DNA from 3 places in the Paenibacillus sp. ACRSA genome. Region 1 is predicted to be linked to each of the others. Evidence: predicted binding sites of a transcription regulator. Region 1 holds the regulator's gene; each other region holds the start of a gene.

Region 1 (8,428 bases):
CAAGGCTTACATCCGTCATTATAGGCTTATTAACCGCATGCAGTTCCAAGATATGCTTTCTACCCTTCTTATCAGGCATATCCACCTGAATATGACGGTCAAAACGTCCCGGACGAGTCAATGCACTGTCTAACATTTCTTTGCGGTTCGTTGCAGCAATCACTAAGATTCGAGGTGTTTCCGATGAATAGATTCCATCCATTTCAGTCAGAAGTTGGTTCAACGTTTGGTCGTACTCACGTTGTTGTCCACCTTCACGCTTACCACCAATGACATCAATCTCATCGATAAAAATAATAGCATTTTCTTTATTTTCTTTGGTTGCACGCGTTCTTGCATCACGGAATAAATCACGAATTCTACCCGCACCGACGCCGACGTACATTTCCACAAATTCACTACCTGATGCAGCGACAAATACGGAATCCGTGTAGTGAGCGGCAGCTTTGGCCATTAAGGTTTTACCTGTTCCCGGAGGCCCTGTGAGCAAAATACCTTTCAGTGGGCGAATCCCGAATTTTTGAATTTCTTCATGCCGAATAAGGAAATCTAGCGCTTCTCGTAATTCTTGCTTGGCACTATCCTGACCACCAATTTCTTCAAATGTCAGCTTGGATGGCCCTTTTTTCTTCCGTTTACGCTCTTGACTTGCCCCAACGGTTATGCCACCACGCATCTGCATCATGAACAGCAATCCGCCGACCAACAATACAGCAAACAAAATTGGGATGATATTTACACCCACAAAAGCAAGAAAGATAATTAGCACTGGAACAAATCCAATTACAACTTCTTTAGTCCACTTAGGCATTTGGCCACACTCCTATCTGTCCTGGCACACGTGGTAGAATAATAAACTTGCTTGCGTCTCCATCTCGTAGACTAACGTATACGTTATTATCATCCATAGCGGTATTTACTTTAATTCCATTGGTAGCCATCTTAGACAGCGTTGGTGTGATCTCGGTATATTGTTTGTTTTCCATCGCTTGAGCTACGGTGAACATCGCATCACCCCACCAATTTTCTAATGCCTCGTTGGAGTGATCAATGACGTCAAGTTTAAGAGTACGATTGCCAATAAGGGTCTGTCCTTCTTTGTGAATATATTGAACTAATCTCCCCAAATCAACGTCTGGCTCAAGATCAAGTTTCATTTGTACGCTATTGCGGTTAATAGTTAAATGAACATCATTGACTCCATCATACTGGGTAATCATTTTTTCGATTGGATTCTGCATGGCCACTTGGCGATACACAAACCAACCTCCAAACAACAGGACGGCAGAAATGACGACAGTTAAAGCAATCGGTAATACTTTTAGCTTCAAATGAGTTTCCCTCCCAAATTTGGCCTATACTATAGCCTGTAGGCGTTAATAAAATTTGCAACCAAAGTCCTGTGTCGTAATTAACAGGATTTATTTGTTTTGTTTATTCATCATGTAATGTTGAATACATATCTGAGTATATCACATCGTATATACAATTTCGAAGGCTAAAATATGAATAAATTATTAATTTTAACTATTCAAATCCAATAGAATGACAAAAACACCAAAGAACCGTGCAGTCTGCTATTATCTGCCGGTACTTTGGTGTTTTATGGTATTAAACGAGTTAGACCTCATTATAGTTTTAGTAAAATGTAATGTTGTCCAACTGTAGCGTAGGCTAGCTATTGGGTAAAGTGTAGACCAAATCTACCTGTTCCCCATTGCTAAATCGATAGAAACGATAATAATTGTGGGTATCATCATTATAATACACTTGCCATACATAGATTCCGTTCACAACACCAGGCATAATACGCTTTATTTCTCCACCCGGTACCTCTGAGCTAAATCGATTGCGAATCTGGGTTTCAGACATGCCATTCTGAACCAGTTCACTGTGCACTACATTAGAGCCTGTTACCGGCTTGTTTGTATTGTCGAACTTCACCCATACGAGAACATCCTGCTTGTCCTTATTTTTACCTAGAAAGGTCCAATAAATGTTGTCTGCGCCCTCTTTACCTCCCCAGACATACTTACGAATATCTTGAGTGAACGTAATGTCTTGCTGCTGTGCAGCTTCAATAGCCATAGCTTCTTCATTGCGCTGATCCTGAGTGACATAGACATAATAACGTTGAAGTCCAAACAGGAGCAGAACTAGAACCAGCAACGATATCCAGATCCACTTCTTTTTTCTCTTCAAAAGCCGAACTTCCTTTCCTCTAAAACGCTGCATGATTAACGGGCAAGCAAACCATTAAATGCCGATTGAGACTCACGCAAGATGCGCTCTTCGTCCATCGTGAGGCATTCGCCGTGTTTAATCACTTGTTTACCATCCACCCATACATGCTCCACGTCTTTCGCTGAAGCTGAATAGATGGTATGTGAGATTAGATCCGTATGCGGATAGAAATGAGCTTGTTCAATGTTAAGGGCGATAAAGTCTGCCTTCATCCCCTCTTCTAATAACCCTGTATCATCTAAGAAAATAGATTTGGCGCCATAAGCCGTTCCTAACAGAAGAGCTTCTCCAGCTGGTACAGCTGTTGGATCACCCGATACGCCTTTATGAATCAGAGCTGCCAGTCTCATCTCTTCAAACATATCCAGGTTGTTGTTGCTTGCAGGGCCATCGGTTCCCAAGGATACCATTACACCAGCTTTCAGAAGATCCGGTACACGAGCGACACCTGAAGCAAGCTTCAAGTTACTACCCGGATTATGGGAAACTGCAACATGATTTCGAGCCAAAATTTCAATTTCTTCGTCATTCAGGTGTACCGCATGAGCAACAAGGGAGGGACGGGAGAAGAATCCCAGTTTCTCCAGATGAGCAACAGGACGAAGTCCATAATCAGTCACATTTTGCTCCACTTCTCGGATCGTTTCTGACATGTGTGTATGCAGAGGCAGATTCAAGTCGTGCGCAACTTGTACAAGCTTCTCTATGTAATCCGGCGGACATGTGTATGGAGCGTGCGGTGAGATAACCGTTGTAATACGGCCATCCGCTTGTCCATGCCACTCACGGGCAAATGCAGCCGATTCTTCCAGCTTACGCATCTGCTCTTCTTCTGAACACAGACCAATAACTCCACGAGCCAGAGAAGCGCGAATACCGGATTGTTCTACCACTTTAGCCACTTGATCCATATGATCATACATATCGAGGAAAGCCGTAGTTCCGCCTTTTAGCATTTCTAACACGGATAGGGATGATCCCCAGTACACATCTTCAGCTGTCATTTTGGCTTCCATTGGCCACATTTTTTCCTGTAACCATACCTGCAGCGCTAGATCATCTCCATGTCCTCTTAGTAGTGACATTGCCGCATGACCATGCGTATTGATCAGACCCGGTAGGAAAAGAAGTCCTTTCCCATCCACTTTGGGCAGGCTCTCGTCCCCTTCCGGCAGTGTCTCACCAATATGCACAATCTTATCATCTTCCACAACCATATAACCTTGAACCACTTTCCAGTCCAAACCACTATTTACTGCAAATTTGCCGTTATGAATAACCCATTTATTTGTCGTCATCTTCCTCGTCGTCCTTTCCATTCTCCAGGTAATAAGCAAGGCTGAGCAGATCCGTCGTAAAGTCAGCATGGTGAATGCGAATATGCGGCGGCGTTTTCAAGATCGTTGGCGCAAAATTAAGTATAGCCTCGATACCCGACTCGACCAGTTGATCAGCTACATTCTGAGCTTCTGTATCTGGAACTGTAATTATGCCGATACGAATATTATCCTTTTGGACAGACTCTGATAATTCATTCATCGGTTGAACTTTCAAGCTATTAATCTGAGTGCCAATCTTGGGACCGTAGGCATCAAACACGGCAACAATCTTCATGTTATCTTTCAAGTATGCATTGTAATTAGACAAGGCGTGTCCAAGATTACCCGCACCAACCAATGCCACGTTGATTTGCTGATCGATCTTCAGGATGTGACGAATCTTTTCGATCAAGTAGGAAACGTCATAGCCAATCCCTTTGCGACCAAAATCACCAAAATAGGCTAGATCCTTCCGGATCTGAGCTGGATTAAGATCCAAGCGTAGTCCTAGTTCTTGAGAAGAAACCGTAGTAACCTCACGTTGACTCAATTCACTCAAATAACGCAAGTAAACTGGCAAACGCCGCACGACAGCTTCTGATATTTTATCTGATTTCATTCGTTTACTCCCCTTTACCAATGTGACCCTGTAGATAGATTAAATAGGAGGCACCCTGCATGCCATACAAAATCACGGTTTACGTGGACAGGATGCCTCAATGATATACATTATGATAGCAGTAATCTTTATTTCTCAATTATTGAATCTTATAAATTTTACAACTAATTGTGATCATGGTGCAACGCTTGCGCGTATAGCCCTATTCCGAAGCCTCATCAGTAGGCTGGTCTAACCACTCACGAATTCGTGGAACCATCTGTTCGGTTAGCATATGCTCCATTTTGGGGCCTGGTAACGAATATAAGAAATACTTACCGTAATATGCTTCAATGACCCGTGTATCGTATACAATGACGATGCCTCTGTCCTTCGCTGTCCGTACAAGTCTTCCGAAGCCCTGCTTGAAACGAATAACAGCTTGTGGCACAGATAGCTTCATAAATGGATTTTTCTTCTGTTGTTGCAACAGCTCGCTTTTCGCTTCCAATAATGGATGATTAGGCGGCTGGAATGGCAATCTAACAATTGCAAGACAAGTGAGTGCTTCCCCTGGAATGTCTACACCTTCCCAAAAGCTGCTGGTACCCAAAAGTACTGTTGCCTTGGCGTCTTGGAAGCGGCGTGTGAGCTTCGAACGGCTACCACTATCCACCCCTTGACCGAGCAGCGAGATATCGTTACCCGCCAAGGCTTCCTTGAGCGGATCATACACTTGTCTCAGCATCCGATATGACGTAAAGAGCACCATCATTCGTCCACGTGTCGCAATGGCCGTTTCGGCTAATGAATGCACCAACATATCAACAAAGTGTGCATCCCCTACGCTGCCTTTTAAACTTGGGAAATCACGTGGAATAACAAGCAAGGCCTGATCCCTATAACGGAACGGAGACGGTAGCAAGGACGTAAGCAGACGGTTATGGTCTGCTGCTTCCTGCAATCCTAGTTGCTCAATCATAAATTGGAATGACTTATCTACAGAAAGTGTAGCTGAAGTCAGAACAACGCTTTTCTTTTTGTCGAAGAACAATTCCTTCAGTTGTGCGCTGACATCTACAGGAACCGCATAGAGCTGTAGCGATTTACTTCGGAACTGTCCACTTGCTTCCATCCAATAAACAGTATTGACATCATCCATACGCATGAAGAAACGTAGATTCTCTTTGAGTAGGGCAAGATCCTTCAGAAGGCCTGTAATATCCGTAATCAAGCTATCGGATTGATAGTCATCTTGTTCTTCCTTGATCTCAAGTAACAGCTTATCACCCTTACGAATCAAGTCACCTAACGTTACGTAAATTTGATTCTCATCCTCTTGAAGCGCCTGCCACTTATCAGGTTTCTGCGACGGCTTCAATCGAAGAGAGAATTGACCTGTCTCCCCTGGGGAAGCATCGCTACGCTCAGGAAGAAGATTAAATAAAGATTCGCTCAATCTGTCCCACATGTCCTTGACTTCAACAGCAAGCGGGAACATCTGATCAATAGCTGAACCCCATTGTACTGATTTTTCATGGCTTGATAGCTGGGAGCGAAGCATAGGCAACTGACCGTTACGGCTATCTTTAAATAGACGTGTGAGTGTATGAACCATCGTGAAATATTTCATATGCAAGCCTAGATGTTTACCTGCTACGTCCTCTAGGTGATGAGCCTCATCTATAACAAGACTTTCATACGCAGGAAGAAGCTGATGACTTGCCTTCACATCGGTAAATAATTTGGAATGATTCGTAATTACGATATCTGATAAGCCTGCTTCATGCTTCGCCCGGTGATAGAAACATTTGCGGAACCATGGACAAGATCGCCCAAGGCAGGATTCGGACTCGCTCTGAACCGTCTCCCAGAAGTCCCCACCACGCGCGCTCAGGTTCAGTTCTTCGTCGTCCCCTGTTTCTGTCTGAGCAAGCCAAACAATCATCTGTGCTGCTGTGAAATAGTCCTCTTTGGGTGTAGCAAATTCACGTTTGTTGATTTTGTGTTCGAATTTGCGCAGGCACAAATAATGACCCCGACCTTTGAATACAGCAGCTTTAAACGGAAACGGTACAACTTCAGTAAGCATTGGTATATCCCGTTCTCTAAGCTGCTCCTGCAGATTAATGGTGTGAGTGCTCACCATCACTTTCTGTTCTTGCTTCACACTTTCATAAATGGCTGGTAACAGATACCCCAGAGACTTACCTGTCCCCGTACCTGCTTCAATAAGCAGGTGCTTCTCTTCATCCAGAGCCTGTCTCACACTGCTGAACATTAAAGTCTGTGCTTCCCGTTCCTCGTAGTGATCCAGGGTATCTCTGAGATTGCTTCGAACCTGATCCATGAATTGCTCAAAACTGACACCATCCAGCGGATTACCCTCCAACTCATTGCGTGGAGCACCAATGTCCATCCAATCACTCACATTAAGCGCTAATTGGCGATAATAGGTGTGTCCATCCAGGTCCTGAATAGGTTCAGCTTCCTTCTCACTTCGCATACCATCGAGGTACCAACCGAAATCGCTATCCTCTGGTGCAAACAAGTCAGACAAACGCTGAATCGTAATAAGTGGCAATTCCCGTAGCTCATCCAAGCACTTCAGCAGTACATGCGCGGTAGCTAACGCATCGCTATCCGCCTGATGCGGACGGTCATGCTCAAATCCGAATTCAGTCGATACATATCCTAACTGGTAGGAGCTAAGTGAAGGAAATGAGATTTTGAGAAAATCAATGGTATCCAAAATTCGTCCTGTGAATGGCAAATATCCACAACGGTCTAACGCATTTTGAAGAAAATGAAAATCAAATGCGACGTTATGACCAACCAGAACGACATCGTTCAACAGTGGAACCATCTCCATCATCATCTCTTCTAATGAAGGAGCGTCCGCAACATCTTCTTCGGTAATACCAGTCAACCCCGTAATAAACGGTGGAATCGGTACGCCCGGATTCACATAAGAGCTATATATTTGAGATATGCTGTAGTCATGATCTATGATGGCAAGTCCGGCCTGTATAATTTCACCGTCGGACTGCGTGCCGGTTGTTTCGAAATCCAATACGGCAAATTTCATTGCAATGTACGATCCCTTCCATTCCAGTCTATGTTACAGCATAGCAAAAAAAAGGACGTTTGAAAATTAACTGACAAAAAAAGGCGGTGCCTCCTCCGTAATCCCCGAGGAAGAAACACCGTCTTCATGCTGGCTACTCCATTTTTTTATCCCATTGCAGTCAGCCAATTCCGAATTGCAATTGTCCTTTGTTTTGCCTGCAAGCTTCCATATTATACAGTGGTTCGGTCAACGTTGGGTCATGCTGAAGCGCCTGTGCAAACAACGAACATGCTCCTTGTGGATTCGCAAGCTTGGCTTCAATACATCCAAGGGCATTGCAGACTAGCCCCTTTAGACGTGGTGATCCCTTAAGTCGCAATATACGATGTAAGTGTGCTAATGCCTCTGTATTTTGTTCCAAATTGAGATGAGCAAGCGCCAGATAATAACGAGTCAATGCACTATCTGGATAGTCGGCTACAATCCGCGAAAATTGGGTAATGGCTTGCGGGTACATCTGCAATTTGAAATAACCTTGACCGCGGCTAAAGCACTCCAAATGAATTTCAGGTAGTGCCGTAACGGCTTCCTGCTCCGGTTCAAGCGACGCAGGTTTGACCAGCTCTTGTTCACGTACCTGACTCATCTTCTCCTCAAACATCAGCCACTCATCAATCATGCCATCACTCATCCGCTTGAGCAAATTCCACTTTTGAAGCAACTCCTGTTTGTTCAGGCCTTCAGCGGAAGGGTAGCGCTTGATAATTTCATCTAACATGTCGTTCATTTCTGCGAAAACATGCTGGAACATCGATGCATCCCCACCCTTGAAAAAATGAATTAGTGCAGTGACCTGTACTCATTTTTTGCTTGATGCACCGATTTCATTCCCCTTACCAGTCGATTACATAATTGTTGCGTGGATCTCTTGTTTCAAGGTTTGAACAGGCTTATTCTGCTCGTCTACAAAGACAACGGTTGGTTTATGAGCATTAGCCTCCTCCTGAGACATCATCGCATATGAAATAATAATTACGGTATCACCAGGTTGAACCAACCGAGCAGCCGCTCCATTGAGACAGATCACACCACTGCCACGCGGGCCAGGAATGACGTACGTTTCCAGACGTGCTCCATTATTATTGTTAACAATTTGAACCTTTTCATTTTCCATCAAATCGGATGTTTCCATCAGAT
Region 2 (8,428 bases), on a different contig from region 1:
CGTAGAAGGTGACTTCATTCAACTGCGCTTCACGCAGCCGGAGCGACGGAATCAATCTGTAACGATGGAGGTTGCCCAGATTACGAATCAGTTTAATCACCCATCCTTTTATATAACTCCAGCCTATTTAGAGAGCTTCCAGATCGATAACCGTCCAACCTCGATGTTGATAAAAGCTAATAGTGATATGGAGTTAGCAAGCATCCGCGATTTTTTTGAACAGGATCAGCGCGTGAACTCTCTTACGGACAAAGCCAGAATACAGGAATCGGCCAGATATATACTGAATCAGAATCAGTTTATGTTTGTGATGTTCATCATAAGTGCGGTAGTTCTCTCCTTAGGAGCCGTCTACACAATCTCTTCTATTAACATTCATGAAAGGAATCGAGAATTAGCCACACTCAAGGTTCTGGGGTATCCTATAGGTAAAATTAACAGTCTTATTTTTAAGGAAAACATCATATTAACTGGCTTGGCAGCTGTTGTTGCCGTACCTTTAGGTATGTACTGTTTTACAATTGTGATCAATGCATTATCTAGTACTCATCAACAAATCCCAGATCAATTAAATGTGACAGGCCTGCTGATCTCCATACTACTGGCGTTCTTGCTTACCATGTTGTCCAACCTGCTATTAAGAAGGAACATTGCCAATATTCATATGACGGAGTCGCTAAAAAGCGTAGAGTAGCAAATCGAATTGATGCTGGAAATAGAGTAGCAAAATAAATAGAATTAGTGTGATATGCCCCACCATGAATCACAGTAGAGGACGCAAAAATCTCTACCAGGATGAATGGTGGGATTTTTTTGCAAAACCTTTAGCTGGTGTTAAGCGTATTAATGAATATGATGATTTGAGAGATTATGTAGCCTGTGGGATTTAAAAGGAGATATTTCGATATGAATGCTCAGATGGTTGCATGACAAGAAGGGAGAGCAGCACCCATGACACTTAATCCAACACCACTAAACCAAGAACAGCTCTTGAAGGAGCTAGACACACTAGGGTATTCCAATAGGATGAAACAAATGGCGCTATTGGCGCGTGTACACCGAGATGATGAAGGCTATTCGGCGTTACTTATCAGCTTGCTGGAGAGCGGCACTGCGTACGAGGCACATTTGGCACTGACTGGCGCTCAAGTCGCTAAGGATGCACAGGCTGTAATGTTCGCTATGCAGCATACCAAAGCAGGGGTCAGGGGGCGGGCAGCTAGATTGTTGCCAGAGCTCATCACCGATCCTGAATATGCCATTGAATCCGAGATCACAACGATGTCGCACCATTGCCGTCGCCATTTGTTGCAGAGCATTGTGAACATCGGTAGAGAGAATTGGGCAGAGCGATTATTGCCGGTTGTGCTTACTCGCTGGGGAGCCCATGAGGCTGCTGTGTTATTGTCTGTATGCAGCGAGGAGACGGTTCGTAGTAGGCTCTCTGACTTAGGTTATGCGGTACATAATTGGCGGAAGTTAACGAGACGTTTCCCGGATCTGGTTGCCGAATATCTGGAGAATGAGCTGCAGAAGGCTACGCAACGGGAAAAGGGATATGTATGGTGGAAGCTTTCTTCCGCCGTTGAGAAACTTAGTGTTACAAGACCTGCTATCGTTATAGATTGCGCCCTGAAGTATGGACCGAAGGACGAGATTCATCCTATACTTAGGCGGCAATTAGGTATTCTCATTCAGGCTAACCCTGAGGGTGTATTTGAACTGCTGACAAGAGAAGAGGCAAGAGGGTATCTTCTGAATCATGGGGTGCCAGCAGGTATTTTGAATAAAAGAAAGTGGTTTACGACAGCGCAGTGGACCACTCTGGTCGCCCTGCTTGCCGATCAGCCATTGCATGTTGCCAAGGTGCTGGATACACTCGCTCCATCATCTCGTGAGGCGATGTTTGATGCGGCCTATCCGGAAGCTGAGCGCAGAACACGTCTATTCCCTACTTCGTTGCTAGATGTGTTACCCCATCAACTGCGCGACAAAGAAGCTGCGCGTATGCTGAAGCTTCGGGAGATTCGCGATGATCAGGAGAAGGCGCTTGATATTACAGCAAGGCGTTTGATTGAAAATGCGAGAGCGGAGCTAGAGGGATCCGTTCAAGTATCTAATGCGGATGAGCGTGCCCTAGCTTATAGGCGGTTGATTCAGAGCACAATTCTATCTCGGCGCGGTATGGATGATACACTTTATTTCTTGATCCGAGTCAAAAACGACCAAGATCCGGTTCGATTTGCAGTTATATCGGAACTGTCGAACAGTCCCGCGCACATGTTCAAGGAGGAGCATATAGAGGATCTAACAGTGTTGGTAGATAGTGTGGTTGAAGCGAGAGATACCTCATATGGAACGAAGAACGTAACGGAAAGATTGACTTTTGACTTACTGAGGGAGCATGCACTGGAGCCAGAGAGTAGGCTGTTTAAATTCGCTTTGCGAACTTTTGAGAGAATGGTTATGCGGGATGGGCAGTTTGTGTTGTTCGCCAAAGATTGGGATAGCATACCGAGTCATGCACTTCAGATTTTGTTTGATGAGATTTATAATTTTGCCACGGAAGCTAACAAACGTGAAAATGATGATGTAGTCCTACGGATGGCGGATGCGTTCGGTAAAGCTGTAGAGCGATTGCCGAAGCTCCAGCTCCTATTGGAGCAACTGGTGAAAACTCAAAAGTCTCCTGCACAGGCTGTTCGGCACTGGCTAGCTCCCCATAAAACGCGGGATGAGAGAGTCAGAGAGCTGCTCGACAGAGATCTGTCCTTCATTGCTTTCTATGAGGTGTTCAGCCATCTACATTTGAAACGACAAGAGTGGCTCGATCCGTTTATCTCAGGAAAAGTTATTAAGGGAAAACATTTATCGGGCAAAACGATCTATCTTGTGCCAGCCTATAATGGCTTTTATCGATGGCTGCCGCGTCAGCAAAAAGTACTAGCTACCTTGCTTGAACGAGTCGCATTAGATGCCAAGCGCAGCTTCCATGAGCGTGCATCGGCGATGAGAAATCTTGCAAGTATGCCCGACTATACTTCGGATCAACTGGAAGTCCTGTTGCAGGATAAGGAAGTACACGTCGTTGAAGCAGCCCTTCATGCCTTTTCGCTATGGGAAGAGCCTGAGAAGGCACTCCCTATTTTGTTAGACAACCTAGAGGGAGACCGGGCACGTGTTGCCATGTATTCAATTCCTAGATGTGCACGCAGAGTAAGTCCAATTTTGTTAACGTCCATTCTCTCCGAATTGTTAAACCGGGAGAAGCTGAAAGTTACGGTTAGAAAAGAAGCGATTCGACTTCTGGGCGCGTATAAAACGAGTGAGAGCATGTCTCTACTCGTTCGGGAATACGAGAAACCAAATACGCACAAAGACGTGATTATTGCCATAGGGCATGCGGCAAGGCAGTGTCTTGACGATGAACGTAGCTGGGCGATGATGAGCACAATGGCTTCGTCTCCACAGCGAGATATCGCACGGAGCCTACTGAACCAGCAACCAGGGGATCTTCCCGTGTCCGCGCGTCCGCGGTATCTGCAATGGATTACAGAAATTGCAGGTCACACGGATTCGATCGTAGCGAAAGAGGCTTTCCGAGCAATGACCCAGTGGGTGAACGGGAACGAAGATGTGATTGCGGCTTGCGCAAGTAGGGCACTCGGGGATCTTCAGGACAGCACACGTTGGGAAGCGGCACTTGATACACTCATTGCAACTTGCCGTGATGGACAAACGAATGAACAGGTCATCGCCGTGTGCAGACAATTGGTTGAGACCGAAACGACAGCTGATTGGAATGCCGGTACCGAGCGAGATCTGCCACACCGTCAGCGTTTGCTCGCCTTAATAGATAAACTTGCCTCATTGCCTCGCCCTGCACGGCGGTTACTTATACCTTTGTATGAAGGCTTGATTGAATGTCTCCAGTCTCAAGATACGATGAAACCTTCTGTGATCAAGTTGCAATTAGCTATGACGGATTGGAGCGATACTGACGGAGCAGTCGCTAGTTTGAATGTTGTTATGCCGATGGTGGATGGACAGCCTTATTTGCTCGATTTTGCCTATCATCAGATCGCCCGGGTCGTCAATGGCAGCGTAGGTTACTGGAAACCGGAGAGGCTGCTTGAAATCGTGGATCGGTTGAATGCTCAGTCGCAGATCGCTTCCTCATATATAGGTCTGTCGCTGTTGAAAATCGGCGGAAAGGCTTTATTATGGAACGAGGCTTCTGCCGATCGTTTAAGGACTTATCGAAATCATGAACATGAGATTATCCGCATGATGGCATTGGATCTGTGGACTGTTGTTGAATAATACGATCTGAGTTCGCATTGGTTATTAGTCCTTGCTAAGCTAGAAAAAGAATAATCAAAGACCGGTCTCTGCCTGCCTCTGGAGGTGAGTCCGGTCTTTTTGATTTATTTCATTTTAGGAGGAGCAAAAACACAATTGTGATTCATCTCACTTTCATGCTATTCCAACTACTTTAAAATTAATGGAATGTGTATGAGGAGGAGAATGGATGATGAAACCTCAGATGATGCCTCAGCTGAAACCACGAGATTATGCTAAGTATCCGTTCATTGTGATTTGGGAGGTCACACGAGCGTGTGCTCTGAAATGTCTTCATTGCCGCGCGGAAGCCCAGTATAGAGCAGATCCAAGGCAGCTGACAACCGAGCAGGGGAAAAAATTGATCGATGACATTGCGGCAATGGAAGAACAGCCGTTATTTGTGTTTACGGGTGGTGATCCGTTAATGCGACCGGATTTATTTGAGTTGGCAGAGTATGCTATCAAGGAGAAGCAGCTTCCTGTCTCCATGACACCAAGTGCTACACCCAAGGTGACACGTGGTGCAATAACAAAAGCAAAAGAAGTAGGTTTATCCCGCTGGGCGTTCAGCTTGGACGGTTCGACAGCGGAGATTCATGACCATTTTCGCGGAACGAAGGGTTCTTACGATATGACGATGAAGGGAATCCAGTATCTGCAAGAAGCCCACATTCCGATTCAAGTGAATACCACTGTTTCCCGATACAACCTGCACGATTTGCAGGCGATTAGCCGGAAGGTGAAGGAGATGGGCGTGGTTCTGTGGAGTTTGTTTTTCCTGATCCCAACAGGGAGAGCCCAAGAGAAGGATATGATTAGCCCAGAAGAACATGAAGAGGTCATGAAGTGGATGGTGCGTATTGCGCAAGAGATGCCTTACGGTGTGAAGTCTACGGAAGCACCGCACTATCGGCGAGTGATGATGCAGGAGCGCGGGGCAGCGGGACCCGAGCGGAGCCCCATGAAACGTGTGGATATGCTGGGACGTGCACCTCAAAGTGTGAATGATGGGGATGGTTTTGTGTTTATCAGTCACACCGGCGATGTGTATCCTAGCGGATTTCTGCCTGTCGTGTGCGGTAATGTGAAGGAGCAATCACTTATTGATGTGTACAGGAATTCTCCAGTAATGCAGACGTTGCGAGACAAGTCCCAATTGCAGGGCAAATGTGGCGTCTGTGAATTCAAAACGATGTGCGGTGGATCAAGGGCAAGAGCGTATGCGCTTACGGGAGAATATATGGCGAGTGATACAGCGTGTGCCTATATTCCGTCTGCGTTGCGACAAACATAATATTGGTGGGAAGTGTGAAATGGATAAACAACGCAGGAAGCAGATTGTTATTGCTGGAGGCGGAATCACGGGACTTAGTACAGCTTATTATGTAGAGCAGTTGTGCAGGGCACACGCTATCGAAGTAGAGATCGTGTTGGTGGAGAAAAGTGATCGATTCGGCGGACATGTGCATACCGGGAAAAAGGATGGATTTGTCATTGAACGGGGACCGGATTCGTTTCTTGCTCGTAAAACTTCCATCATTGAACTGATGCAGGAGCTGGGCATAGGTGATGACATTGTTGGCACAAGGCCTGGGATATCCCACAGCTACATTGCTTATCGGAATCAGCTGCATCCCATCCCGGATGGCTTTATGCTTGGTGTACCAACGAAGTGGAAGCCGTTCATCACAACGAAGCTATTGTCTGTGCGAGGTAAGGTGCGTGCTGCTGCCGATCTGGTTTTGCCAAGAAGACCGAACGTGGAGGACGAATCCCTGGGACAACTGCTTCGTAGACGCCTGGGAGATGAGGTGTTGGAGCAGATTGCCGAGCCACTGCTGGCAGGCATCTATGCAGGCAATGCAGATGCTCTAAGTGTGCAGGCTACCTTTCCGATGCTGCAAGAAACCGAACAAAAACATCGGAGCTTAATTGTAGGTATGCTTGGTGTACGGAAGAGCAGGGCTCCGAAGCAGACGACGCAATCGAGCCAGACGACAAGTAAAACTGGAAGTGGTAATGGTAGTGGTAGTACAAGTACGGTGAAGAAAAGCATGTTTCTAAGTGCGCGTGGAGGGCTGGAAGAGGTCGTGACTCATCTCGAAAAGGCATTATCCTCCAGTATTAATATGATGAAGAATACGGAAATATCAGGTGTCACACATGAAGGGGACGGCTATGTTGTTCACTTGCATAACGGAGAGAAGCTTCATGCCGATGCGATGGTAATGGCTACTCCAGCCCATATAGCAGCTAGGTTATTGCCAGACCAGTCTATATCCGAGTTACTACAAACCATTCCCTATGCATCCGTGATGAATGTTATACTTGCTTATCGCCAGCAGGATGTGGGCATCTCCTTGGATGCATCGGGCTTCGTAGTTCCTCGTAAAGAAGGACGTACGGTAACCGCCTGTACCTGGACGTCTTCCAAATGGGCGCATACGGCTCCAGAAGGTCATATTCTGTTACGAGCTTACGTGGGCAAATACGGCCAAGAGAATAATGATCAGCTCTCAGATGAGAAGCTGGTAAACCATGTACGCCATGAACTGGAAGAGATGATGGGCATATCTGCCGAGCCAATCTTTACGGAAGTGAACCGACTTCCCGATGCGATGCCACAATATAAGGTGGGACATCTAGAGCGTATGCAGGAGCTTGATGATGCATTGGCAAATGTCATGCCAGGCGTGTACCTCGGTGGTGGGGGATACCGGGGGATCGGAGTTCCGGATTGTATATCCCAAGGCAAGGTTATGGCGAATAAGTTGTTAACCAGATTAGTAGATATAAGTGTGTAGTTTTTAGGTTCTTAATCAAATTGTCGCCGCTCTCTGGAGTGGCGGCTATTTGCGTTGATGGTGGCTGAGAGAGCATTGAAAGTGATGACTTCAGCTCTTTGTGAATGTATGATGTGGGAGCAACTGTGATAAAATAAACATAGGTCTAATTCCATCGTAAACTATGAATATTGTTTCTATAGAAAGGGGTATATCCTCCAATGAATCTGGAAGAAGTGATGCAGGAGCTTGAAGCCTTGGGCAAGGAACGGACGAAAAAAATATATATGTCCAATGGCGCGCACGAACCACTTTTCGGTGTAGCTACTGGTGCGATGAAGCCGATGGCTCGCAAAATAAGGAAAGACCAAACGCTTGCGGACGAACTGTATGCTACAGGCAATTATGATGCGATGTATTTTGCTGGCGTTATTGCCGACCCCAAAGCGATGACGGCTGCGGATTTTGAACGCTGGATGGAAACGGCATATTTCTACATGATATCTGATTACATCGTAGCGGTCACACTCGCAGAGACGGATATTGCTCAAGAAGTCGCCGATGCTTGGATTGCGAGTGGGGATGAGCTGAAGATGTCAGCAGGTTGGAGCTGTTACTGTTGGTTGCTCGGAAGCCGGAAGGATGATGAGTTCTCCTCAGATAAGCTAGAAGCAATGCTGGAGCAAGTGAAAGATACAATTCATGATTCGCCGGAACGAACAAAATTTTCTATGAATAACTTTATATATACTGTAGCGACATCTTATCAACCTCTACATGATCAGGCAGTGGAGACGGCTAAGATGGTTGGCCCTGTTGAAGTGAACAAGGACAAGCCTAAGAGCAAGCTAATACAAGCTTCTGAGAACATCCAGAAGGCCGTGGATCAAGGTCGGATAGGTTTTAAGCGCAAATATGTAAGATGTTAGAACGAGATTGGATGAAGAAAACCGCTACCTATAAAGGAGCGGTTTTCTTATTCTACTTGATGCACACCATAATTACGTATACAATCACAATTTCTTCATTCTAAGGATAGGGTCTTGATCATGAAAAGCAATACAAACTGCGAGTGAACTTTCAATAGGTAGTGATTGATATGCTTTGGCATAAGATACAACGGTTCTAGCGATTAAGTATATGGTTGAACCGAGAGCTGTCTCATTACCATCAAATCCTTCTAACGCATATATGTCAGCAAACGCTTCTAAAGAAGGGCCTTCTAGATCCTCAAGCCAATCACTAGCCCAATCATCATCATGATCCTCGAGTGAACTGTATTGCTCACAAATATAAAAAGC
Region 3 (8,428 bases), on a different contig from region 1:
TTCGGGTTCACGGATCATCAGAAGCTTGGGATATGTCGCTTGCTTGTGCCCTTCGATCAGAATCCAGTCATACTCGGTTAAATATTCAATCATGTCACGAAGCTCTGTAGCTCGTTGTTCAATGATGGCCGTCCGTGTATCGGACATCACAACGACAGTCGAGGCTCCATTCGCAGTGAAGTTATATGAGTCCGTGCCTTCCTGATCCATCTTGAAGTGATCATGTCCATCATGTTTAATGACGGCGACCCTGCGTCCAAGAAAGGTCAGTTGTTTAGTCAACGCTGCTGTTAGCGTACTTTTACCTGAGTTTTTATATCCCACGATCTGCACGATATGAGGTTGCTTTGTTTTGATATTTGACATAGCCTATCTCACAAGACCTGTAGGTAGCTTAAGAATCCGCACTAGCTCACCCGCAGGAATGCCCTTTTTGTCAGGCGGAATAATAATCAAACATTCGCTATCTTTGATCGTGATCATCACACTGGATTCATCAACCCGAGCTGCTGCCGGCAATGCGTGAACCTCACCATTTCGAACTTCTATTCGTCCCCGCACAAAACGGGTATAGTTATTTACCTTTGTATACCCTTCATCCAATATCGCTGTCCATTCCTGCAAATAAGGATGAGGATCATTTTGCATCATGCGAATCGTAGGTCGAACAAACAAGTTAAATCCAACAAAACATGCTCCTGGATTGCCTGATAATGCAAATAGGTTTTTTTGATCCACGATGGCTGCTGTCGTGACACTTCCTGGTCTCATTGTTACTTTGTTAAACAGCATTTCGATGTCGTCTTCACGCACCAGATCTCCCATAATATCATAGTCACCTACAGACACGCCGCCTGTTGTAACAACCATATCGTTGTGCTTGACTGCTTCAGCTAGTGTCTTACGCGCGGTTTCCGCATCATCTGCGATGGAACCGTACATAATCGGCTCACCACCTGCCTCAACAACGAGTGAGCGCAGCAAATAACTGTTACTGTTACGAATCCGTCCAGGCTGCAATGGCTCGTCCAAAGCTAACAATTCGGTTCCCGTTGCGAAGATCGCCACCTTCGGACGTCGAAATACAGGTACTTCCGCTACACCAAATGTAGCTAACACGGATTGTTCACCTGCCTGGATCAGTGTGCCTGCATCCAGCAGCAACTGGCCTTCTTCTACTTCTAAGCCAATTGGCGTAATGTTAGCCTTTGCCAGTACATGTCGCTTCAAGCCAATCCATTGCTCGCCATTCTCTGTTTTGCTCTCGGTCATCTCAAGCATCACAACAGCGTCAGCACCTTCTGGCACCTGTGCTCCGGTCATAATTCGCGCTGTTGTACCTGGCGTAATCGTCTGATCCGAAGTATAACCACAAGGAATTTCATCTACAACACGAAGCCAGATTTGCTGTTCGCTGCTAGCATGAAGCGTGTCGCTGCTTACTATGGCATAGCCATCCATTCCTGATCTGCGGAAGAACGGATATGGATGTGGTGCAACGATCTTCTCCGCTAGCGTGCGCCCATGTGCCGATTCTAAGGACACTTTCTCGATTGCGCCTGGTCGTACATGAGCAGCAATTTTAGCTTGGGCATCAGGAACCTGTACAGCCGTTCGATTGAATTTAGCATTTGTCATATCATCAGTATGCGAGTTTAATTTCAATGCAGTCGAGCCTCCTAAGTGAGCAATCTCTATGTCTAAAAGTGTAGCTTGAAAGTCATAAGGTGACAAGCGTTATCCCTATTCTGTAACGGATATAACATCATTTGTTCATGGATTGACCATAATATGCTGTAGAAATGGAGGAATCCCATGTGAATAATCGATGTGAATTATGTGGTAGAGAGCCTGTCGAAACAACTGTCCATCATCTTACGCCCAAGCAGATGGGAGGCAGCTTCATGCCTACTACGGATCTATGTATTGCATGCCACAAACAAATTCATTCCCTCTTCACAAATCGAGATATTATGACGCAGGGATTAACTACGCTGCAGGCTCTTCGAGAGCATGAACGCATGGCTCCGTTTATTCGCTGGATTCGCAAACAACCCGCAACAACGATCCCGCGTACCCGCAAATCGAATCATGTTCGTAATTCATGAAGCAATAAAAAAAGAACAGCGTCCGAGATTGATACGTGGATAGAGCCTACTCCACCTTACCTCTTCGCTGTTCTTATAAGTTACAATGTAATGGTTAGAAAGTCCGTGCTACCTTCGCCGCATAATTCGGCCTCCGCCCACCCTCGTTTTTGGCTTTTTGTAAGAGCTCTTGGGTGAGTTGAATAATCCGCCACTTTTGCCGCGATCAATCTTACCTGAACTTGGTTCCTTCTTGCGACTAAACAAACCTCCGCCAGAACCTACACTGGTGTCCGTATCGCCACCACGTCTAGTAATTGAGCCTTTGCGTTCCACGGTAATCGGTGGAGCAAGCTTTTTGTCATTACTTGTAGGCGCACGAAACGTGCCTTCCCTTGGTTTGTACGTGTCTTTGTTTGTATACCCACGATATTTCCCGTTTCCGCCTCCGCCAAAGGAATCAAACAAATTTCCGATTAACGTTGCGGTTAAATATCCCTGTAAAAAGGAAGAATCGTAGTTCTGACGAACGTATTCTTTGGAATCAACTTCAATTAACGTGTCTTCCTCTTTATTGGGATCCTGCTGTAAATGGTAATATTGATCCTGATACACCAGGAACATCCGCTCGGTACTCTCAGCCGAAATCTGATCGGGTTGACGCTGCTCAGACAATTCCTGGGCAACCTCTGGAACGGTACGCTCAGCAGCCCGGTATACATAGGATGTGGTGTTACCGCTACCACTCACAGATTCAAGTGGGTAGGTGTCCTGTACGGTAGGTGCACCGCAAGCGGACAACAGTGACATCACAAGGCTAAGAACCAACATTAATTTCAAATTATGTGCCATGCGTTTTTTCATGGGAACCTCTCCTAGCTCGAACGAATCACTTTGATATCCGCAGGAAGGATAACCTCACCCTCATAAAGTGTAAAACGTCTGTCTTGCCACTCCACACGAAGTAGCTTTTGATCATCAGACTGATACTGCCACACGAGCTGCTCTCCTGCCTGGCCATATGGTGTTCTGCCTGCAGTCGTTACCATACCTCCATATTCTTCCTCCAAGTGGTAAGCGCGTCCATCTAGATCTAATAAGGTTGGTACCTCATCTGGTGCATCTAGACGACCATCAATGGGTGTGTAGAGTGCATAACGTGTCAATTCACGTTCTTCAATGTGCAAGTGTCTAAAAGCTGTACCATCCTGCAGTGTTAATACGACGGCATTTCTCGAACGATGATGTACCCGCCCAACAACCTCATATGTCACAAGAGAGACTTCACAGATATCACCAGGTTCAAGTTGTAGCATCGTCTTCTCGGCCCGAGGCGGTTCGGGTTTAGCTAGTATTCCTTTAATCCGTTTCCATACACTCATGCCCATTAACTCCCGTTCTATATCTTCTAGAGGTTGGTTGACCCTCAATTTATAAGCAAGCTGCAATAATTAATGCGCCTACAATATGCAATGCACCTGAGAAGAGACCATACCCTGTTTTCCCTTGTTGAATACCTGTATCCAGATCTAGATTGGCTCTTGTACGAATAACATAATGCACGCCATTCTCCAGAATCAGCAATATAATAAAGGATACGACAGATACGAGCAGTGCCTCACCAAGATGTCCTGCAGTTGAGATGGAGGTCGCTAGTACATAACCTTGGGCAAACAGCTTCATAACCATCCGAGTGGTTACAGCCATATTGCCTGCTTTCACTTCAGCAAAATCCTTGTATTTCGTAAACAATGAATCCACATACATCAAGACAAACAGCAAAACCGAACCCGATAACGTCCAGACCAGCATTGCCAAAATGTTCAAATCCATTTCAACAGCCCCCACATTTCAACATGAACCGCATTTAAAAGCGAAGAAGAAACACATGTCTCTTCTCCGCTAATTTCCTTACTTCATCCAAAAGTTAGTTCTTATTATCGTACTGCTTCATCAGTGCTGCCAGTTCATCTTCAACCGCCTGATCTTTACCAAGCTTCTCGAATTCATCGTCCAAGGACTTTCCTTTGGAGGACATTTCATTGCTTGCTTCAGCCTGTGCTTCCATTTGCATCATTTTTTCTTCCATACGCTTCATTCCAGCACTTGCTGTGTCAGAACTGAATCCGTTCAGCGCTTTGTTGATTTCAGTTTGAGCCTTCGCTGCATTATAACGAGCAACCAAAGTCTCACGTTTGTTTTTCATTTCCGTTAACTGCTTGCGCATCTCATCTAACTTACCACGCAGATTGTCAGCAGAAGCTTTATTCTGATCATAGCTTGTTTTGTATTCAGCCATTTTTTCTTCAGCCGTTTTCTTTTCTTCAAGCGCTCGGCGAGCCAAATCCATATTTTGTGCGCGAGCTGCAGTGTGCGCTTGCTCTTCGCGTTTCTTCACTAAAGCTTCTTGCTCTTCGTAAAGCTGCTTGAACTTCTTCTCAATGGCGATCTGTGCTGCTACAGCCTTCTCCGCATCTTGCAAGTCCTCTTGCATATCACGGATATACTGATCTGTCATTTTAATTGGATCTTCTGCCTTATCAATGATGGAGTTAATATTGGACATCGTTAGATCTCGTAAACGTTTGAAAATGGACATTATGTTATTCCTCCTAGTCGATATTACAACCTTGTATATAATCATACATACGTGATAATCCTCAACCCGTTTCAATTTTAGCAAAAAAAATCATAACAAACTTCTTCATCATGTAAAATTATTCATTTATTTGACCTTTTTGCAGCAGATGTTCATCAAGAAGCCTCTCTGCAGTCTGCACGATTTCATCAATCTGCATGCGTGTGATCGCATCAAAATGAATGCCCATAATTACCGTCACCGTAACCTTCAACTGATGTGCCGCCTTGCGCGCAAGCCTCTCGCATAGCTCCTGCTCCTTATGCCCTGGAACATGAAAGGTAGCCCCACTAAGACGATCGTGATCTACATAATAGGTTGCCACCGCCCCTATATGTGCATCGCCGCCTGTAACCATGAACACTTTGTCGTGCCCCACTTCTACAACCTGTAATCGAATAGAACTCAAATCATATTTACTCATGCTAATCCACCTATCCTTTTCTCTATCTCATGTTATGGTCCGAATTATGAACAAGATTCGAGAGACTGACAATGAAACATCTCACAAGTCGAATAAATCACGATTACATCGGGCATACCATAGAGAACGCATTTTGGGAAAAGGGGGCTGCTATTATGCGTATTCGCCTCATCGCAATATCATTTATCGTCTTTCTCTTGAGCGGAAATTTCGCTCCTGCTCATATGTCGGCTGAACCGAACCAAGCCAGTACACCTGTCACCGAGTTTGATGCACAAAGCGATGAACAGCTCACGCTAGGTCAACTTAGACAGAAATATGCTGATACGTTCAAGACGAATGGGCCTTCCACCAAACAGGTTGCTCTGACTTTTGATGACGTTCCTGATCCAAGATTCACTCCACAGGTATTGGATGTTTTGAAGAAATATAAGGTCAAAGCGACTTTTTTTATTGTAGGCAAACGGGCAGAGAAACATCCGGCTCTAGTCAAACGCATGGTTCGTGAAGGTCATATCATTGGTAACCACAGCTATAGTCACCCTGAATTTAGTAAGCTGACGATGAACGATTTTCGCACACAAATTTTACATACCGGGGATATCATTCGCAATCTATCCGGGTATACGCCAAAAATGATTCGCCCACCTTACGGGGATATTAATGAAAAACAGCTTCAATGGGCTCAAAAGCAACAATATAGCATTGTGAACTGGAATGTCGATTCACTCGATTGGAAAGGTCTTTCCAAAGATGAAGTGAAGCAGAATATTTTATCGGCTGTTAAACCAGGGTCGATTGTTCTTCAACATGCAGGAGGCGGAGTGGGCTCTAACCTACAAGGAACGATTGATGCGTTACCAGAGATCATTGAGGAGCTTCGAGCACGGGGATATAGCCTTGTAACACTGGACGAGATGTTAAACATCTCTAAGAGCAAGTAATTCCAGCATAGCGATTTAAGAGATCGCTTCGGTTGGTATCTCGGTAAGCATAAATGATTAGTGAATAGCTGCGTATGAATCGTCTGATCCAACGTTAAACTAAAAAGGGCGTCCTCTACTCACAGCAGACTGTGAATGGAAGACACCCTTTTTCATTTTGTTTGCATGACGTTTATTTTAGAATGTAAAGCTCAACATCTTGGAAACCGAATGTGCTCACGGATTGTTTACTACCAGGAATGAAAATATCAACGCGTTTACCTTTAATTGCACCGCCTGTATCTCGCGCCGTAGCTACAAACGCTTGTTTCGGCAGTCCTGGGTGTGTGTGACCTGTCACGAGCACTTTGGTTCCCAGCGGGATCACACTTGGATCTACAGCGATTGTACCCAGTTCAAGCGGATTACCGAAGTAATCTACAGCACCCCATTTTCCGTTTTCGGATGGATCTGCAGAGTATGCTGTTGCCTTCATTTCAATGGATTTACTGTAATCAAATGTTTTACCCCAGGCTTCAACCACTTTGCTGTCTGCATTGACATCTAAGCTCGCTGTTGTGATTGTTTTAGCCTCTGCTTTGGCTGCTGGAGCCGCTGCTGCCGAGACGGTGTTGGCTTGTCCAGGTACAGTAATTTTCAGCCCACCATAGATGTTATAAGGTGAAATATTGGCATTTGCTTTAATGAGTGCGTCCATACCTACACCATACTGTTTGGATAAGGTATAGAATGTATCCCCCTCTTTGGCCACATGAACAGAGTCAGCGTAAGCTGGAACGGCCTGAATGAGCATAGCTGCTGTCAGCAATGCTGTTGCTGCTTTCGCAATACGTTTCTTGTTAAACATGGTCTTCCTCCCTCATTATGCCTGCGAGGTTAGTTGTCGGATTCGGATGGAGGAAACCACCCTATAGGTTCAATCACATGCACTTACGTTATGTACGTCCTAATTCACCCCTAGCAGTACGCGATCATCAAATCTCGTTTCTGCATCGTTACATCCCCCGCACTTCCTCCTCAGAAGTTTCGGCAGGAACAATATATCACAATCTTGTAACCTATAGTTGTAGTAAATCTTACCAATACGTTTACTCTACTTCAAAATGGGTTAATAAAATAAGCTATTTTCACATTAACAATTCATATATGTCTTCTACATAAGTAACAAAAAAGTTACCTTTTGTTTTTCATTGCTTCCAATTATGTATCTTGTAAACAAATAAAAACAACCCTGCCGACGATGATGTCGACAAGGCAATTTTGTTATCCTTCATTCATTAGTGTTCCCCAGCTGGCTCAACAGCTTATGATCACATTACTATAGAACTTTGGCAAGAAAATCACGTGTACGAGCATTCTTAGGTGCACCAAACACTTCATCAGGTGTTCCTTGCTCTATAATTACTCCGCCATCCATAAACAGAATCCGGTCTCCTACTTCACGAGCGAAGCCCATCTCATGTGTAACAATGACCATTGTCATTCCACCCTCTGCCAGACGTTTCATGACATCAAGCACCTCTCCAACCATCTCTGGATCAAGTGCTGAAGTTGGCTCGTCAAACAACATTACGTGTGGCTGCATCGCGAGTGCTCTCGCAATCGCAATACGCTGTTTTTGTCCACCGGACAACTGGTTAGGGTATGCATCTTTTTTGTCAGAAAGACCAACCGTTTTAAGCAAATCGGCTGCAATCTGATCGGCTTCCTGCACGGATTGTTTCTTTACTTTGATCGGGGCAATCGTGATGTTCTGCTGGATCGTCTTGTGAGGAAACAGGTTGAAATGTTGAAACACCATACCCATCTTCTCACGAGTAGCATTGATGTTATGCTTCGGTTCTGTAATTGAAACACCTTCAAATAGGATCTCGCCTGAAGTCGGCTGCTCAAGCAAGTTCAGACAACGCAAAAACGTACTTTTACCCGAACCGGATGGTCCGATGACAACGACAACTTCACCTTTGCCAATCGTGACATCAATGCCTTTTAACACTTCATTTTTTCCATAGGATTTATATAATTGACTAACGTCGATCACTTGCATTCAACTTCCTTTCCAGTCGTCCGAGCAGCTTGGACAATATGAAGGTCATTACAAAATAAATTGCTGCTGCAATAAGGAATGGATTCATCCCTTGGTACGTAATATTTTTGACCACACTTGCTTGATACATAATGTCGACCATACCAATAATCGAAATAATGGAAGACTCTTTAATAATCGTTACAAACTCATTACCGATTGCCGGCAAGACAGCCTTGAACGCTTGGGGCAAAATAATGTAGCGCATCGCTGCACCTCTACCCATGCCAAGTGAACGAGCAGCCTCAA

The links. The regulator Rex, encoded in region 1, represses fermentation and respiration genes when NADH is low (regulators of the CRP and FNR family bind a similar motif). The targets are predictions, from matches to a motif close to TTGTGAAATATTTCACAA.
Region 2: the regulator Rex is predicted to act here: its motif matches at 4,459-4,476, upstream of MH215_RS13140 (TIGR04053 family radical SAM/SPASM domain-containing protein).
Region 3: the regulator Rex is predicted to act here: its motif matches at 5,219-5,236, upstream of lpdD (prenylated flavin chaperone LpdD).

What each region holds. Positions count from the first base shown of each region.
Region 1 covers NZ_JAKRNP010000001.1:200,910-209,337, forward strand. Annotated here, with positions in the region: gene MH215_RS00890 (AAA family ATPase) at 1-811, opposite strand, end outside; gene MH215_RS00895 (hypothetical protein) at 804-1,331, opposite strand; gene MH215_RS00900 (hypothetical protein) at 1,675-2,202, opposite strand; gene MH215_RS00905 (amidohydrolase) at 2,238-3,542, opposite strand; gene MH215_RS00910 (redox-sensing transcriptional repressor Rex) at 3,529-4,182, opposite strand; gene dinG (ATP-dependent DNA helicase DinG) at 4,385-7,249, opposite strand; gene MH215_RS00920 (tetratricopeptide repeat protein) at 7,410-8,042, opposite strand; gene panD (aspartate 1-decarboxylase) at 8,136-8,428, opposite strand, start outside.
Region 2 covers NZ_JAKRNP010000003.1:815,856-824,283, reverse strand. Annotated here, with positions in the region: gene MH215_RS13150 (ABC transporter permease) at 1-694, shown strand, start outside; gene MH215_RS13145 (HEAT repeat domain-containing protein) at 952-4,323, shown strand; gene MH215_RS13140 (TIGR04053 family radical SAM/SPASM domain-containing protein) at 4,547-5,638, shown strand; gene hemG (protoporphyrinogen oxidase) at 5,658-7,148, shown strand; gene MH215_RS13130 (DNA alkylation repair protein) at 7,349-8,056, shown strand; gene MH215_RS13125 (hypothetical protein) at 8,141-8,428, opposite strand, start outside.
Region 3 covers NZ_JAKRNP010000005.1:75,097-83,524, reverse strand. Annotated here, with positions in the region: gene mobB (molybdopterin-guanine dinucleotide biosynthesis protein B) at 1-366, opposite strand, end outside; gene MH215_RS16100 (molybdopterin molybdotransferase MoeA) at 370-1,638, opposite strand; gene MH215_RS16095 (HNH endonuclease) at 1,818-2,108, shown strand; gene MH215_RS16090 (DUF4247 domain-containing protein) at 2,217-2,951, opposite strand; gene MH215_RS16085 (DUF4178 domain-containing protein) at 2,963-3,469, opposite strand; gene MH215_RS16080 (DUF350 domain-containing protein) at 3,519-3,920, opposite strand; gene MH215_RS16075 (PspA/IM30 family protein) at 4,015-4,686, opposite strand; gene lpdD (prenylated flavin chaperone LpdD) at 4,805-5,149, opposite strand; gene MH215_RS16065 (polysaccharide deacetylase family protein) at 5,305-6,093, shown strand; gene MH215_RS16060 (3D domain-containing protein) at 6,266-6,940, opposite strand; cyclic di-AMP (ydaO/yuaA leader) riboswitch at 6,943-7,135, opposite strand; gene MH215_RS16055 (amino acid ABC transporter ATP-binding protein) at 7,412-8,134, opposite strand; gene MH215_RS16050 (ABC transporter substrate-binding protein/permease) at 8,121-8,428, opposite strand, start outside.